One region of the Rhizobium zaerense genome, then DNA from elsewhere that is predicted to be linked to it. Evidence: predicted binding sites of a transcription regulator. Region 1 holds the regulator's gene; each other region holds the start of a gene.

The links. Region 1 encodes LexA, which represses DNA repair genes until DNA is damaged. Its sites were predicted from a motif close to TGTTCNNNNTGTGTTCNG; they were not measured.
Region 2: a site for LexA is predicted at 2,132-2,149, ahead of ACS4RR_RS10570 (ATP-dependent helicase). Genes of this name have one in related genera too.
Region 3: a site for LexA is predicted at 2,296-2,313, ahead of ACS4RR_RS26150 (ImuA family protein). Genes of this name have one in related genera too.
Region 4: a site for LexA is predicted at 2,729-2,746, ahead of ACS4RR_RS23830 (ATP-dependent helicase). Genes of this name have one in related genera too.

What each region holds. Positions count from the first base shown of each region.
Region 1 is NZ_CM132690.1:3,163,481-3,167,692, forward strand. Features, by position in the region: gene kdsA (3-deoxy-8-phosphooctulonate synthase) at 1-377, opposite strand, end outside; gene ACS4RR_RS15315 (VOC family protein) at 374-1,270, opposite strand; gene lexA (transcriptional repressor LexA) at 1,468-2,187, shown strand; gene ACS4RR_RS15325 (ComEC/Rec2 family competence protein) at 2,168-4,212, opposite strand, start outside.
Region 2 is NZ_CM132690.1:2,210,008-2,214,219, reverse strand. Features, by position in the region: gene ACS4RR_RS10580 (PrkA family serine protein kinase) at 1-1,040, opposite strand, end outside; gene ACS4RR_RS10575 (VOC family protein) at 1,470-1,946, opposite strand; gene ACS4RR_RS10570 (ATP-dependent helicase) at 2,192-4,212, shown strand, end outside.
Region 3 is NZ_JBPWQY020000002.1:372,853-377,064, forward strand. Features, by position in the region: gene ACS4RR_RS26140 (error-prone DNA polymerase) at 1-55, opposite strand, end outside; gene ACS4RR_RS26145 (Y-family DNA polymerase) at 52-1,563, opposite strand; gene ACS4RR_RS26150 (ImuA family protein) at 1,484-2,236, opposite strand; gene ligD (non-homologous end-joining DNA ligase) at 2,518-3,582, shown strand; gene ACS4RR_RS26160 (SOS response-associated peptidase family protein) at 3,646-4,212, shown strand, end outside.
Region 4 is NZ_CM132690.1:4,814,698-4,818,909, reverse strand. Features, by position in the region: gene ACS4RR_RS23835 (enoyl-CoA hydratase/isomerase family protein) at 1-612, shown strand, start outside; gene ACS4RR_RS23830 (ATP-dependent helicase) at 624-2,681, opposite strand; gene ACS4RR_RS23825 (hypothetical protein) at 2,789-3,055, opposite strand; gene ACS4RR_RS23820 (BON domain-containing protein) at 3,216-3,476, shown strand; gene ACS4RR_RS23815 (hypothetical protein) at 3,587-3,847, shown strand; gene ACS4RR_RS23810 (DUF982 domain-containing protein) at 4,085-4,212, opposite strand, start outside.

The sequences.
Region 1 (4,212 bases):
CAAAGGAAGGCCGGGATCTGCAGGACGTCGACGATCTTTGCCACCTCGGCGCATTGTTCGGCGGTATGAACGTCGGTCAGGACGGGAAAGCCGAATTCCTTCTTGAGGTCGGCAAAGACCTCCATGCCCTTTTCGATCCCGATACCGCGTTCGGCCGAGAGCGAGGTCCGGTTCGCCTTGTCGAAGGAACTCTTGTAGACGAGGCCGATGCCGAGCCTTCCGCAAAGCTCCTTCAGCGTGCCGGCGACCATGAAGGCGTGGTCGCGGCTCTCCATCTGGCAGGGACCGGCAATTAGCGACAGGCGGCCGGTATTGGAAAAGGTGACCTGGCCTTGGCCTTCGCCGACCCTGACGTCGGAATTCGTATCAGTGCTCATCGTGTTTCCTCGAAGGCGAAGAGCGTGCCCTGCCCGGGCGCGGGCTTCACCAGAATGCGATTGTTCTTGCGCGTGTATGTCACCCCGTTAGCAGCCAAATGCGCTTCTGTCACGGCAAGATCGGCAACAGCAAAGAGGATTGCCCGGCCGCGCAGGCCGCGATCTGCGGATGAGCCGGCGATGTCGAAATAGGCCTCCAGCCCTTCCGGCGTCATCAGACCGATTTTCGCATTTGACGCCGCGACATTGACGCCGAAACCGGTTTTCTCGACTGCCGATTGCGCCGCTGCAAGGCCGACGAAGGCAGCGAATGCGGCCGGTTCCGGCGCGCAAAGCGCGATCTCCGTTATGCCGGTCACGCCATTGGCATGCGTCTCCAGCGCGGCGCGGTCGGCCGGCAGCGGATTGATACGCTCGACGGTGAAGAGCAAGAGATCAGGCGCGCGCAGGTCGCCGGCAAAAGCCAGCTTGAAGCCGGCAATCGTCTCGGAGCCGTCCGGCATCGTCATCGGCCGGTTGAACTGCAGCATCTCCCCGGCGCTCGACCCGTTGCCGACGAAATCCTGATGATCGATGCCGGCATCCTTGCTGCCGAAGGCCACCGCCGAAAGCCCCTCCGCGCCGCAACGGAAGCGGAAAGCCCGGTTGCGAGCGGTGAAGACATTGCCTCGTCGCGCCGATGCCTCGCTCTCCTCGACGCTCGCGATCCCGAGCGGCTCCAGATAGGTCTTGTCGGCAAAGAAGACGCAGGCATTCTCCGTTCCGAAGGGATGGCGCGCATCGGCGGCAACGGTGAAGCCGAGCTTGCCGAGCCTTTCGCGCGCCAGATCGATGTCGACGACCGGCAGCACGACATGATCCAGCGGGTACGGTTTGGTGGAATGCGTGTTCATCATATCCCTCCTCAAATCGGCAAGAGATGTGCGACAGCGCCACCCTCAATGCAAGACATGTGTCCAATCCGGCGAATGAAAATAAGAATCTCGACGAGTTGGTGCCAAGTTTTACGGAAATTTAGCTACTTGCGGAACACATATGGAACATATAGTGTCTGTTCTGGATTTGTTTCAATCACGAGGTCACAACGTCGATGCTCACGCGCAAACAACAGGAGCTTCTCCTTTTCATTCATGAGCGCATGAAGGAATCCGGCGTTCCGCCATCTTTCGACGAAATGAAGGATGCCCTGGACCTCGCTTCGAAGTCCGGGATTCATCGCTTGATTACAGCGCTCGAGGAACGTGGCTTCATTCGCCGCCTACCGAACCGGGCCCGCGCGATCGAGGTCATCAAGCTTCCGGAGGCCTACAGCCCCAGCATCCAGCCGCGGCGTGGCTTTTCGCCGAGCGTCATCGAGGGCAGCCTCGGCAAGCCACAGCCGGTCGCCGCTCCTGCCCCTGCAAAACCCGTCGCCGACAACGGCAACTCGGTCTCCGTGCCGGTCATGGGCCGCATCGCCGCCGGTGTTCCGATCTCGGCGATCCAGAACAACACCCACGACATCGTCGTTCCGGCCGACATGCTCGGTTCCGGTGAACATTATGCGCTGGAGGTCAAGGGCGATTCGATGATCGACGCCGGCATCTTTGACGGCGACACCGTGATCATCCGCAACGGCAGCACCGCAAGTCCTGGCGACATCGTCGTTGCTCTCGTCGACGACGAGGAAGCGACACTCAAACGCTTCCGCCGCAAGGGCGCCTCGATTGCGCTCGAAGCCGCCAACCCGGCTTACGAGACCCGGATTTTCGGGCCGGACCGTGTCAAGGTTCAGGGCAAGCTCGTCGGTCTTATTCGCCGCTATCACTGACCTTGGCTAGACCGGGCTCGGTAAAACTATTGCTGCGCCAGTCATAGGCGCGATGGCGCATCCATGGCCGCGACAATGCATCGAATGCGGTTGCCACCTCCAGGCCGGCGTTCGTGAAGCGCAACTCGACGGAACCGGTCCTGCGCAGCGTTTCACCGGTGAAGAGCGTCGCACCTGAGCGGCAGCTGTTGAAGCGCAGGCGGACCGACGTCACGACGATATCGGCGGCGTCGCATGCGGGGCCGAGATAGGCGGCATTGTCGATGACGGCCACGACCTGGCCATTGCCAAGCCTTGATGTGCACCAGGCCTTTTTGACGCAGGAAAAGCGGTTTGCTTCACCGGCCGCTGCGGCTGCACGCATCGCGGTCCTCGCTTCGGTCTGCTGATCGCGGGAAAGCCTGACGCGGCGGTCTTCTCCCTCCGGCGGGATAGCAGGACCATCCAGCATCTTCGGCGGATCATGCGTCGGCAGGACCAGCGCTCTCTGCCATTGGTCGAAGATGAAATCCGGCGGTCGTTCACGGTTGGACGCCATTGCTGCCGCCTCGACGACCGCGACGAGATTGCCATCCTCCGAAATCACCAGATCCGGCGGCCGGGGAACCGGTAGAAGGAACAGGATGAGCGTCGAGACTGCGATGATCGATGTGCCGGAATGGCGCAGTCGCGTCCGGAGCAGCGTCAGCAGAAGAAAGCCTGCCACGGCGACCGCGAAATACCAGCCGGGCAAACGGCCAACGTCGATATTGCCGCCCCAGCCGGATACCGTCTTTGCGACCGCGATCACCAGATCGAGGCCGAATCCGACGACCTTCCAGGCCCAAACATCCAGACCGAAAGGCATGAGCAGCATCGCCAGCAGCCCGGCCGGCATGACGATAAAGGAGATGATCGGCATCGTCGCGAGGTTTGCCGGCAGGCCATAGGCGGTCAGGCGATGAAAATGCTCGATCGAAAACAGCGCGGTTGAAAAGCCGCCGATCAGCGACGTCAGGAAGACGCCGCCGAAGAAACCCGCAACCGTAACGACCGGCCTGATGATCGGCAGCTTGAGGAAGGCGTTTTCGCGGACGCGCCGGTCCTTCCACAGCTGATAGCCCGAGACCAGCGCCAATGTCGCGGCAAAGGACATCTGGAAGCTCGGACCCAAGACCTCGGACGGCGAAATGGCGATGATGACGAGCGCGGAGAGCGCGACATTGCGCAGGCTGATCGACGGCCGGTCGAAGAAGACGGCAATCAACATGATGGCCATCATGATGAAGGCGCGTTCGGCAGAGACCCCAAAGCCCGAGATCAGGAAATAGGCGGTCACGGCGATGAGCGCGCCGGCGGCAGCGATCTTCTTCGTCGGATAGGCCTCAGCGACGCCGGGAAAGAGGCTGAGCAACATCCGGAACCCAACGAAGAAGATACCGGCCGACAGCGCCATGTTGAGGCCGGAGATGGCGACGATATGAGCCAGGCCGGACTGGCGCAGCGCTTCCGTCGTCTCATTCGAGATGGCGCGCCGCTCGTCCGTCACCAGAGCAGCGGCGAAAGCGCCGGTGTCGCCAGGCAAGATCGACCTTATGCGGTCGCCAATGCCGCTGCGCAGCCGGTAGAGCCCTTCGAGCAGAGCTTCCCACGTCGATCTTGCCGCCTGCGGACCTGCCTGCCAGTCGACCTTCGACGGCGCGCCGTAGAAGAAGCCGTTCGCGCCGATTCCATCGAAATAGGCACCGAAGGAGAAGTCGTTGAGCTCAGGAAGTGCTGGACCTGCCGGCGGCGTCAGCCGCGCCCTGCCGGTTATGATATCACCGATCTCGATGGGCGCGTCTGCGCCGCGGGTGATCGCAGTTATGCGTTCGGGCGACCGCTTCACTTCCGGCGCCTCCGTACCGGTGACGGCAAGAATGTAGCGCCACCGGCCGCGACCGTCGCCTTCGCGCCGTTCCACACGGCCGGTCACCGTCGTCGTGACGGCGGAATCGAGGATCACGGTCGAAGCCCGCCAGCTCTCGAGCTGCGCGGAGGCCATGC
Region 2 (4,212 bases), 950 kb from region 1:
TTCTCGTAGATCTTCTGCTCTTCCGTGACGCGCAGGCAATAGGGCACCTTGATCACGCAAATACGGTCGATGAAGGCCTCGTTGTTCTTGTTGGCCTTGAAGGTTTGCCATTCCGCTTCGTTCGAATGCGCAAGGACGATGCCGGAGAAGGGTATGGCGCCGATATTCTCGGAGCCGATATAGTTTCCCTCCTGCGTCGCCGTCAGCAGCGGATGCAGCATCTTGATCGGCGCCTTGAACATCTCGACGAATTCGAGCACGCCCTGATTGGCGCGGTTGAGCCCGCCCGAATAGCTGTAGGCATCGGGATCGTTCTGGGAATAGGTCTCCAGCTTGCGGATATCGACCTTGCCGACCAGCGACGAGATATCTTGATTGTTCTCGTCTCCAGGCTCGGTCTTGGCGATGGCGATCTGGCGCAACCGCGAAGGCTGTACTCTGACGACGCGGAAGCGGGAAATATCGCCTCCGAAATCGTCGAGCCGTTTCAGGCACCACGGACTCATCAGTCCGCTCAGGCGCCGCAGGGGAATGCCGTATTGCTCCTGGAGGAGCGATCCCATCGTGTCCGGGTCGAACAGGTTGAGAGGACTTTCGAAAACGGGGCTGATCTCGTCACCCGCCTTCAGAACGTAGATCGGATGAACCTCCATCAGCAGCTTCAGCCGCTCCGCCAGCGATGACTTGCCGCCGCCGACCGGGCCGAGCAGATAAAGGATCTGCTTGCGCTCCTCGAGCCCCTGCGCCGCGTGCCGGAAAAAGGAAACGATGCGTTCGATTGTCTCTTCCATGCCGTGGAAACCAGCAAAGGCCGGATAGATCCGCATGGTCCGGTTCATGAAGATCCGGCCGAGGCGCGCGTCCTTGGCGGTATCGACCATCTGCGGCTCGCCTATCGCGGCGAGCAGGCGCTCGGTCGCATTGGCATAGGCAAGCGGTTCCTTTTTGCAAAGGTCGAGATATTCCGCGATCGACATATCGGTTTCGCGACGCGCATCATAACTGCGGGTGAACGCATCAAATACGGATTCGCTCAGCATGGGCCCTCCATTCAAGGTTAATGCCACAGGCTTCAGGTGTCCCTATAACCATCGAGATGGCCATGACGTTCCTGAGAATCAATAGTTTCTTCGGCTATTCCACGCTCACCGGCCATTTCTAGCAATGCACAAAATTGTGCATCCACCGGTTCTTTAATTACTGTACGAAACTGTCGATCAGTATAGTTGAGAAAGCCCCCATGGCGGTATCAGCACATTTCACGACGTGACAGAAAGATGAAAAAGGTGTGCAATGTCGCCCGTGATTCGAGATCACGAAAGTCAGCGATTGGCAGGCGGCGAACCTGCTTCGATCGGTGAATATCGATGCGCGACGGATCGTATGTCATCGAAATTTGGGGATATTCTTAGAGAATCAGGCGCATGACTATCATGCGCCTGATTTGCGATCATGTCTCCACAGGCCTCTCAGCCGTTGAACGCATTCTCGAGCACAGCGACGTCGATCTTGACCATGCCGAGCATCACTTCGGTCACGCGCCTCGCCCGCTCAGGGTCGCTGTCGGCGATCATCTCCGATAGCACGCGCGGCACGATTTGCCAGGAAAGGCCCCAGCGGTCCTTCAGCCAACCGCAGGCCTCCGGCGTACCGCCATTGGCGAGGAATGCCTCCCATATTCGATCGATCTCGGCCTGACCTTCGACGAGGATCGCAATCGAGAAGGAATGGTTGAAGCTATCGAGCGGGCCGGCCTTCATGGCCAGGAAGAACTGGTCGGCGAGCGTGAACTCGATCAGCTCGACGCTGCCGGGAGGCCCGCTCGGCGTTTCCGCCTGAAGTATGGTGGTGCGGCCGATCCTGGAGTCCGGGATAACAGACACGTAGAATTCGACGGCTTCGCGCGCTTCCTCGGCGAACCAGAGATTTGAAACGACCTTCGGCATGAAACGGCCTCCTTGTTGACGGGTGTTGATCCGGACTGCTGTCCGATGCCTCAAGGACGCCTTACTGGCGCCGGTTCCGACACGCCGTGATCGGAATTTTAGCCCTGCCCGCCCGCATCTTGACCGCAGCCGGGCTCGGCGGCGGCCTTGCCGCCTGTAACATGCCGCCTGGATAGCGCCGGCTCGGGAATGAAAGCAGAACATCTTTTCTGGTCTTTCCTTCCCGAATCACTACATTACGCGCCATGAGCAATAGTTTCGACGATATGCCCTTCTTCGACGAAGAGCCGGGCGAGATGGCGCGCAAGCCGCAGCCGCCTGCCGCACCCGCCGAAAGGGCGCCCGCCACCGGTGGCGGCATCGCCGCACGCGCCATGGCGGCCCGCGACGGCGGCAAGCGGCCGGATTACCTCACCGGGCTGAACCCCGAGCAGACCGAAGCCGTCGAAACGCTGGAAGGCCCCGTCCTCGTGCTCGCCGGCGCCGGCACTGGCAAGACGCGGGTGCTCACCACCCGCATTGCCCATATCCTCAATACCGGCCGCGCCTTTCCCTCGCAGATCCTCGCCGTCACCTTCACCAACAAGGCCGCCCGCGAGATGAAGGAGCGCATCGCGCTGCTCGTCGGCGGCGCCGTCGAAGGCATGCCCTGGCTCGGCACCTTCCATTCGATCGGCGTCAAACTTCTGCGCCGCCACGGCGAGCTCGTCGGCCTGCGCTCCGATTTTACCATTCTCGATAGCGACGACGTCGTTCGCCTGATCAAGCAGTTGATCCAGGCCGAGGGTCTCGACGATAAGCGCTGGCCGGCCAAGCAGTTCGCCGGCATGATCGACACGTGGAAGAACAAGGGGCTCGGCCCGGCCGATATCCCCGAGGGCGACGCTCGCGCCTTTGCCAATGGCCGCGGCCGCGATCTCTATTTCGCCTATCAGGCGCGCCTGACGACGCTGAACGCCTGCGATTTCGGCGACCTGCTGATGCATCCGATCGCGATCTTCCGCAAGAACCCGGACCTCTTGAAGGAATATCACGGCCGCTTCCGCTATATCCTCGTCGACGAGTACCAGGACACCAACACCGCCCAATACATGTGGCTCAGGCTTCTCGCCCAGCGATCCAAAGGCGAGCCGCAGAACGTCTGCTGCGTCGGCGACGACGACCAGTCGATCTACGGCTGGCGCGGCGCGGAGGTCGACAATATCCTGCGCTTTGAAAAGGATTTCCCCGGCGCCAAGGTCATCAAGCTCGAGCGCAACTATCGCTCGACTGAACATATCCTTGGCGCCGCCGCCCATCTGATCGCCCATAATGAGGGTCGTCTCGGCAAGACGCTGTTCACCGACCGCTCCGATCCGGACGACGTCAAGGTGCAGGTCCACGCTTCCTGGGATTCGGAGGAGGAAGCCCGCGCCATCGGCGAGGAGATCGAGCAGCTCCAGCGCGGCAAGCATCTCTTGAACGACATGGCGATCCTCGTGCGCGCCTCGTTCCAGATGCGCGAATTCGAAGACCGCTTCGTCACCCTCGGCCTCAACTACCGCGTCATCGGTGGCCCGCGCTTCTACGAGCGCCTCGAGATCCGCGACGCCTTGGCCTATTTCCGCCTCGTTGCGCAAGCCTCCGACGACCTCGCCTTCGAACGCATCGTCAACACCCCGAAGCGGGGCCTCGGCGATACGACGGTGCGCGCGCTGCACGACTATGCGCGTGCCCGCGATATCCCGATGCTTGCGGCGGCCGCCGACATCATCGAGACCGACGAGCTGAAGCCGAAGGCGCGAAAGGCGCTCTTCGACGTGATTCAATCTTTCCGCCGATGGCAGGAACTGCTTGAAAAGACACCGCATACCGAGCTGGCCGAGCAGATCCTCGAAGAGTCCGGCTATACCGACATGTGGAAGAACGACAAGAGCGCCGAAGCGCCGGGCCGCCTTGAGAACCTCAAGGAACTGATCCGCTCGATGGAAAGCTTCGAATCGATGCGCGGCTTCCTCGAACACGTCTCGCTGGTGATGGATGCCGAGACCAACGAGAACCTTGATGCCGTCTCGATCATGACGCTGCACTCAGCCAAGGGTTTGGAATTCGACACCGTCTTCCTGCCCGGCTGGGAGGAAGGCCTCTTCCCGCACCAGCGCTCGCTGGACGAGAGCGGCCGCGCCGGCTTGGAGGAGGAACGCCGCCTCGCCTATGTCGGCATCACCCGCGCCAAGCATCGCTGCCACATCTGGTTCGTCTCCAACCGCCGCATCCATGGCCTCTG
Region 3 (4,212 bases), on a different replicon from region 1:
TCGCGCCGCGCAGGAAGGAAAAATGGGTCGTGACCTGCAGCTCGGCATAGCTCATGCGAAGATCCCATGGCAGAACCAGCGGTGGCTTCCGGTTTCCGGATCGATGCCATCACCGGAGCGAAACACCCAAAGACGTTCGCCGGCCTCGTCTTCGATGACGAAGTAATCCCGCACCGCCTCCATCTCAGCGTCGCGCTGCCACCACTCGCCAAAAATCCGTTCCGGACCATCGGCGCGCTTGACCTTCCGGCGCTTGCCGCGCCAGGTGATCGAGACCGGCGGCCGGTCCGGCAGCAAGGCGATGGCCTCGATCAGCTCGGGACGGGCGAGCAGCCGGACCGGCCGGCGCCAATGACTGACCCAGGTGACCTCGACCGGATCGGCAGCAGGACTGATGCGCTGGACGGCGCGCTCGGGCACGTCGGAGGCAACGGGTGCCACTCGATACACACGCTGGCCGCGGTTGCCGTAGATATCGATCAGCGGCGTCACGTCCTTCACTTCCTCCTCGACCAGCGAGGAGGATTTCTGGCGCTCCTGCAGCGGCTCGACTATGACCGCAACCAGGGTGAGCTTCTCGATCCCGAAGCCGGGGTCGATCTTTTCCGTCCGGTCGCGAAACAGCTTCGTCAGCCAGACTACATCGCGCACCGGCTTCACCGTGCCGGCGCGGATTGCCTGCCGCGTACCGTCGACCTTTTCGACGATCAGGTCGGCGCGCCGAACACCAAGGCCGCGCCTTTGCAGCTCTTCGATCAGTTGCACCACCAGCCGGCCGACATATTTGTTGATGGTTTCGGCAGCCCCGATCGGTTCGGTAAAGGCGCGGCTCACCTCAATCAGCTCCGCGGTGCGGATCGGATTGATGGGTTCGGAGACGCGGCCCAACATCTGGTCCAGCCGCCGGCCAATCTCCGGACCGAAACGGAGCGTCAGCGGTGCGCGCGGCGTGTTGGCCAATTCGCCGATCGTCTGGAAGCCGAGCGTGCGCAGATCGCTGACGATTTTCCCGGGAAGGCGCAGCAACGATATCGGCAGCTTCTCGACGGCGCGGACGGTCTCACCTGAAGGCACGATGACCGTTTCGCGGCTGATGGCACGGGCACAGGCGTGGGACGCACCCCAGCTGTCGGCAATGGCGACACGTGAAGTAAGCTTCTTGGCCAGGAACTGATTGACGATCTTCGTCACCATGGCGAGCTCGCCGCCCTGCAGGTGATCGGCACCCTCGGTGTCCATGACGATGCCATCGATCCCATCGACCGCGACGATCGGCGAATAGAGCGTTAGCGCCCAAAGGGTAATGCGTTCGAGTGCTGCGGCATCCATTGCAGGATCCGCATCGACCAGCATCAGGCCGCGGAACAGCGCCTGTGCTTTGGCCGCCGGCATGCCGACATGAGCGCCGGCTTTCCTGGCGGCGGCGTCGGCGGCCGATACCCAGCGTTTCGAGCCACTCCTGGCAATCACGGCGATCGCCTGTTCAGGCGGAATAGACGGATCGGCGCGACGAATGCGATCCGTCGGCAGATCCGGAAGATAGATCGAGACAACCCTTGTCATCGCACGCCCTCACGAGAAACTCAGCACATTCACCCGCTTTCACGCGCATCAATTCCAGCAACCACTGGGCTCTCCCCACACCTGGCACTGGCAATTCCTCCGACGGCATGACGCTCACCCGCCATCGGGTGGTCGACGCCGTCGGCTGCCCAAAGTCATTCGCCTCCGTCTGTCGCCGCCAGCGCCGGACGGCAAGCGCCATCGTGCCGGTGCGCTCCGCCGCCAGCTGCAGCCGGCGCGAGCCGACCATCGGCAGGCGAACGAGTTCACCGACGACGGCGCCGAGCCCGCCAAAGGACAGCCCTTCCTCCATGTTTGCCAGAACGTCTTCCTCCTTGTCGGATTCGACGAAGATCACCCTGTCCGGGTGGAGGCCGACCTGGGCAAGCGCCGGAAAGAACAGATCGGGGCGCGTCAGGCACCAGACGATAGGACCTTTGGTCCGCGCTGCAATCCCCGCCGCACACAGCGCCGCCGCCGCCCCGTCCACTGTACCCGACCCGCCGCCGGCAAATTCGTGCAGGGCGCCATGGGCCAGGCCACCTCCCGGCAGAACCGCATCGATCTCCGGCACGCCGAAGGACAGACAGCCAGCCCTTCTGGCTGACACGCCCTCCAGCGATGCAATGCGCTCGCGCAAATCGGAAATCACCCTGTCACGGGCAGCAGTCATCGTTCACGGCTCCCTTCAAGGTCGTGTTGGCGGCCGACATCATGTCGAACAAATGCAGATGTTCTCTTTCTGTTCCCGCCCACTAAAAGAGTCAAGCAACCGGAGGAATGGGAATATTATCCTGAACATTAGAAATCAGCAGAATACCCATGGGAATCAGCCCGATAGCGGCCGGTGGATTTTTTTACGAGCGTTTTCCAGCGCTAATCCCTTTGTGTGAATTGCGGGGGCAAGTCGGCATCGTCACAGTGTCTTTAAGGTTTTTCTGCTGAACTGTCGGGATGCCAAAGCTTCCGAAATCAAAACCCCTCCTTCGTGACACCGAGGACCCGATCCGTTCCCGGCCGCGGGCCAAGCGAAATCCAGCCCAGCCACAGCTGCTGTTCGATCCCATGCCCGAGCGTGTCGAGCCCGCGCTGGCGCAATTGAAGTCTCATCCGCCAAAGGGAAGCGAGTGGAGCTGGGAGCTGAAATGGGATGGCTATCGCCTTGCCGTTCACGTCGAGCCGCAGGGGATCCGGATCCTCACGCGTGGCGGCCATGACTGGACGCATCGGTTCCCGGCCATAGAGCAGGCGGCCCGAGCGCTTGGGCCGGCGACGATGATCATTGATGGCGAGGCGGTCGTGCTTGACGAAGAGGGGCGGCCGGATTTCGGGCTGCTGCAGCAATCGCTGGGCGCATCCGGCAAACAGGCTGGCAACCGTGCCTCCAACGCCGTCCTCTACGCTTTCGATCTTATCTATCTGGACGGCCACGATCTGCGCGGTGTCGAATACCGTTCGCGCCGACACCTTCTCGAGGACACGTTAAACGTCGCAAACAATGATGAAGCCGGCGCCATTCGGCTATCGGAAACACTCGATGCCGAACCGACTGTCCTGCTGGAGCATGTCTGCCGCCTCGGCCTGGAAGGCATCGTCGGCAAGCACCTCGATCGGCCCTATCGTTCGGGCCGGACCGGGGATTGGGTGAAAGTCAAATGCATCCAGAGCGAGGCGTTCTTCATCGTCGGCTATGAGAGGTCGGCGACCTTCGCTGCTGGCTTCGGCTCGTTGGTGCTCGCCGCGTATCGTGGTGATGAGCTCATCCACGTCGGAAGCGTCGGCACTGGATTCGGGCAAGCCGAGACCATCAGGCTGCGAAAGATGCTGGACACGCTGCGATGGAAGCGAAAGCAGCCGCCCCTGCCCTATTCCGGAAGTGCCGATATTGTCTGGGTGGAACCGACCCTGATTGCTGAGATCGAGTTTCGCGCCTGGACGACAGACGGAAAACTGCGCCATCCATCCTACAAGGGCTTGCGAGAACGGCAGGACAACGCCGACGTCTTCCGGCTCGACTAGCGAAATCAGCGCCATCCGCTAGATTGTCCGCCATTCGAGCTCAAGCGGAGTAGATGGCTCAAAATGTGCAATCTTTATCGCATGGAAGACAAGGATTGGGTCGCCAAATGGGCCCGGGACGCCGAAAGCCTGATCAACCTGATGCCCGCCTACCAGATGAACCCCGATCAGATGGGGCCGATCGTCCGCAACACCGCCGACGGCAAGAAGCAACTGGTCCATGCGCGCTGGGGACTGCCCTCGCCGCGCTTCGCCCTTGAGAAGGCGGCGAAAGTCAAGGCCGAGAAACTTGCGGCCAAGGGCAAGCCGTCAGATCTCGAAGAACTGATCCGCATGGAAGCCGACCGCGGTACTACCAACGTGCGCAAGCTCAGTTTTCCGCACTGGACGCGATGGTTTGGCGTCGGAAACAGATGTCTCGTCCCGGTCACCAGTTTCGCGGAACCGGATCCGGCCAGCCAGGAGGATGGCGGAAACGTCCCCAATGCCTGGTTCGCCCGCGACGCAGCCAAACCGCTTATGTTTTTTGCCGGTCTCCATGTGCCGCAATGGCAGAGCGTCCGAAGGGTCAGGGACGGGCTGACCACCGACGACCTCTATGGCTTCTTGACCACGGATCCCAACGACCTG
Region 4 (4,212 bases), 1.7 Mb from region 1:
GCCACCTGGCTACTGCCACGCGCGCCCGGTGAAGCCGGAACATGGCTCGGCCTGACCGGGCTCGATATTGGTGCTGCCGATGCGATCCACGCTGGGCTTGCCGACCTCCAGATCGCTTCGTCGCGGCTCGGCGAGGTGGTCGACGCTCTCTCGGGCCTGCCGCGCGCCAGCTCATCCGGCGATGTCGATGCCGTGCTGCAGGCGCTTTCTGAACCTCAGGGCGAAGGGCGGCTCAAGCAGCACGCGGCGATGATCGATCGCGCATTTCGGTTCGACAGCGTCGAGGAGATCCTGGCAGCGCTTGCCGCGGAGGAGGGCGAATTCGCCGCCGAGACGCGCCGGGTGCTGCTGACGCGTTCACCGACCAGCCTGAAGCTCGCTTTGCGGCTGCTGAGAGCCGGCCGCCGCAGCGCCTCGCTGGCCGAATGCCTCGGCCGTGAACTCGGCGCCTGTCTGCAGATGCTGGATAATCCCGATTTCTTCGAGGGTATCCGCGCCGCCGTCATCGACAAGGACCGCAATCCGCAATGGTCGCCGGCAACTGTCGAGGCTGTGGGGCCCCAAACGGTCGAGCATTTCCTGAAACCGGCCGAGCCGCCGCTTTCACTCTGAACTCTATCTGACTATCGCCACATGCCGCGCATGCGGGCGCCGACATCGATGCGCACCTGTCGCGCCTGCGCTTGAGCGGCCTCCGATTTCCCCTGCGGCCAGCTGCAGGCCTCGAAGAACTGCAGCAGGGTCGCGGGAATGAAGCGGCTGCGTGAGGCATAGACGTGCCGGTCGCCCTGCGAGTTCTGCCCGTAGGTGAAGAAGCGTTGCGGCACGACGAGATCAAGGCCATCCCGGGCGCGTGTCATCGCGACATAGAGCAGCCGGCGTTCCTCCTCGATTTCGGCAGTGGTGCCGACGGCGAGATCGCTCGGTATGCAGCCGTCGACGACGTTCAGCATGAATACCTTCGTCCATTCCTGGCCCTTGGCGGAATGGATGGTGGAAAGGATGAGGTAGTCCTCGTCGAGAAGCGGCACGCCCGCCTGGTCGCTGGTCGCATCCGGCGGATCGAGGGTGAGTTCGGTCAGGAAACGCTCGCGCGAGGCATAACCGCCGGCGATCTGTTCGAGCTGCAGCAGATCGGCCTGCCGCGTCGCTGCGTCCTCGTGCAGCCGTTCAAGATGCGGCGCGTACCATTGCCGCGCCAGGCCGATTTCCGCCGGCCAGCCGGCCTTGCCAGTCTTCAGCTCCTGCAGCATCGAAACGAACATTGTCCAGTCCTCGCCGGAGCGTGGCGGCGCCGGCATGGCAGCAAGAGCAGAAATCGGACTGGCATCCTCGGCCATCAGGTCGAGCGTCTTCTGCGCCGTCGACGGGCCGACGCCCGGCAGGATCTGCATCAGCCGGAAGCCCGCCACCCGGTCGCGCGGGTTCTGCGCGAAGCGAAGGGCGGCCAGCATGTCCTTCACATGCGCGCTGTCGAGAAACTTCAGCCCGCCGAACTTGACGAAGGGAATGTTGCGCCGGGTCAGCTCGACCTCCAGCGGCCCGCTGTGATGCGAGGCGCGAAAGAGCACGGCTTGCTGCTTGAGCCTGAGGCCTTCCTCGCGATTGTCGAGCACCATGTCGGTGATGTAGCGCGCCTGCTCAGCCTCGTCGCGCACAGTGACCAGGCGCGGCCGCTCGGATGATTGCCGCTCGGTCCAGAGATTCTTGGTGAAGCGCTCCGAGGCGAGATCGATGACGGCGTTGGCGGCGGCGAGGATTGGCTGCGTCGAGCGGTAGTTGCGATCGAGCGTGACGATATTGGCGATCGGGCTGAAGGCGGCGGGAAAATCGAGGATATTGCGCACCGTCGCCGCACGGAAGGAATAGATCGACTGCGCATCGTCGCCAACGACGGTCAGTCCCTGGCCTTGGGGCTTCAGCGCCAGCAGGATCGAGGCCTGCAGCCGGTTGGTATCCTGATATTCGTCGACCAGCACATGGTCGAAGCGGCTGCCGATATCCTCGGCAATGACAGCCTCGCCGACCATCTGCGCCCAGTAGAGTAGCAGATCGTCGTAATCGAGCACGTTCTGGCTCTGCTTGGCCTCGACATAACAGGCGAATAGCTCGCGCAGCTGTTTCTCCCACGCCGCGCACCAGGGAAAGACGTCGCGCAGCACGAGGTCGAGCGCGGTTTCCGAATTCACCGCCCTGGAATAGATGGCAAGACAGGTGCCCTTTGTGGGAAAACGGCTTTCCGTCTTCGAGAAGCCGAGGTCGTGCCGGATCAGGTTCATCAGATCGGCACTGTCTTCGCGGTCGTGGATGGTGAAATCCGGATCGAGGCCAATCTGCTCGGCATAATCGCGCAACAGCCGCGCGCCGATGCCGTGGAAGGTGCCGGACCAGGAAAGCGCGTCCGCCATGACGCCGGCATTTGCACCAAGCACATCGCGGCAGATGCGCTCGACGCGCCGCGCCATCTCGGCGGCTGCTCGGCGCGAGAAGGTCATCAGCAGGATGCGGCGGGGATCGGCGCCCTTGACGATCAGGTGGGCGACCCGATGCGCCAAGGTATTCGTCTTGCCAGAGCCGGCGCCGGCAATGACCAGCAGCGGCCCGGCAATATGGCTGCCGTCGATGAGCGTGCCGTGCTCGACGGCCATGCGCTGCTGCGGATTGAGCTTTTCGAGATACATCCAGCCGTCCGGTCGGGCTCCCGCAGAATCACTGGGGAAAGATTAGATGTTCCTTGAATGTTCGCGATTGCCGTCCCTGTCAAGCGATCTGGCGCGCGAGCAACATCTCAGTCGGGAAAATCCGGGCCGATCTCGCGCCGCACCAGCTTCAGGCTGCGGTCGGGCTGAAGGATATAGGTTTCCTCAACGCGCTGGCCCGTTCCGTTGTAAAACTGGTTGTAGACGACGCTGCCGACCGGCGATTTGGTGAGCTTCGTTCGCGGTTTGCCGCCATAGGTGATGCTGCCCGGAATGGGTTCCAGCGCCGGCCTATCGGCCGAGGAGCAGCCGGCAAGCAATGCCCCGGCAAACAAGGCGGGCAGAAGCGCTTTCATTGTCATCATCCCTCATTCGACTGCAGCCAGATATGGAAGCCGCGGCGCCTTTCGCCAAGGATCGTCCATGCCAGGGTCCACGGGAAACAACCCAGCGCACCGCAACGAAATGCTTTGCCGAGGCGTTAACGGATATCAACTGACATCAGGAGAGGCCACTGTGCTCGGCTTTGCAGCATTCACGAACCATGAGGAATCCGGCCGTCAGGGTCACAGCGACGCGGCGACACGCGCCTCGGTGGAGAGCGCCCTTCATGCCGTCGACGATATCGAAGTGGCGGAAATCATCGTCGACATGTCGGGCTCATATGTAATCCTGGAAGGTTTCATACGCCGGCGGGGTGATGTCGAGCGGGCGATCGAGATTGCCGAGAGCGTCGTCGGCCGAGGCTATGTGCGCAGCCGCCTGCTGCGACGCTGAAATCGTAAGATGGTGCCCCGGCCCTCTGCTCACCTGTCCTTGCGATGCATAAGGGGAACCAAGTGCTCTCCCGCGTGTTGAAATGCCGGATCTAAACGCTGGAGACCCTCATGTCGTTGCTTCTTCGCCTTTGGGCAACCACCTTGATTTCAGGCAGTGTCTTTGTCGGCTCCGCCTACGCCTCGCTGGAAACCGGCACAAATTATTCCGCTTTGCCGAAGGACCAGATCGCCCTCAACGAATATACCGGGGCCATCGCCTGCACGCCGGCAGAGCCTCGGTATTTGCCGTCCTTCATCCGCGCATCGGATGGCACGATCATCGGTGTCAGTTATATCGAAGTGGAGGGTGAGGGCGGCGCGAACTGCTGAGGCGTCCGCTTTGCTCAGACGAGGCTCGCCTGCGTTCCCGCAGAGGTGACGAGCCTCTAACCATCATCATGATGGCTGGGCATCTTCTATGAATACACCTGTACCGGGCGCAACGCCCTTTGCACCAAAACCCGGCACGCACTTGTTGCAGGGTTAAACCAAAATTAAAGCATTGTCCCGTTCCGGCACGCTTGCGCGCCAGAAGGCGAAAATCGCCCGAATTTCCTTGCTGAAGTGCTAATGCAGCTTCAGCTTCGCTTCTTCGGCGGCCGCCAGGAACTCGGCTCTTGCTTCTTCCACGCTCTTGCGCCCGTCGAGCGCCGCCCGGCAGGCACTGCGGGCCTTGATGTAATGAAGCCCGCGCA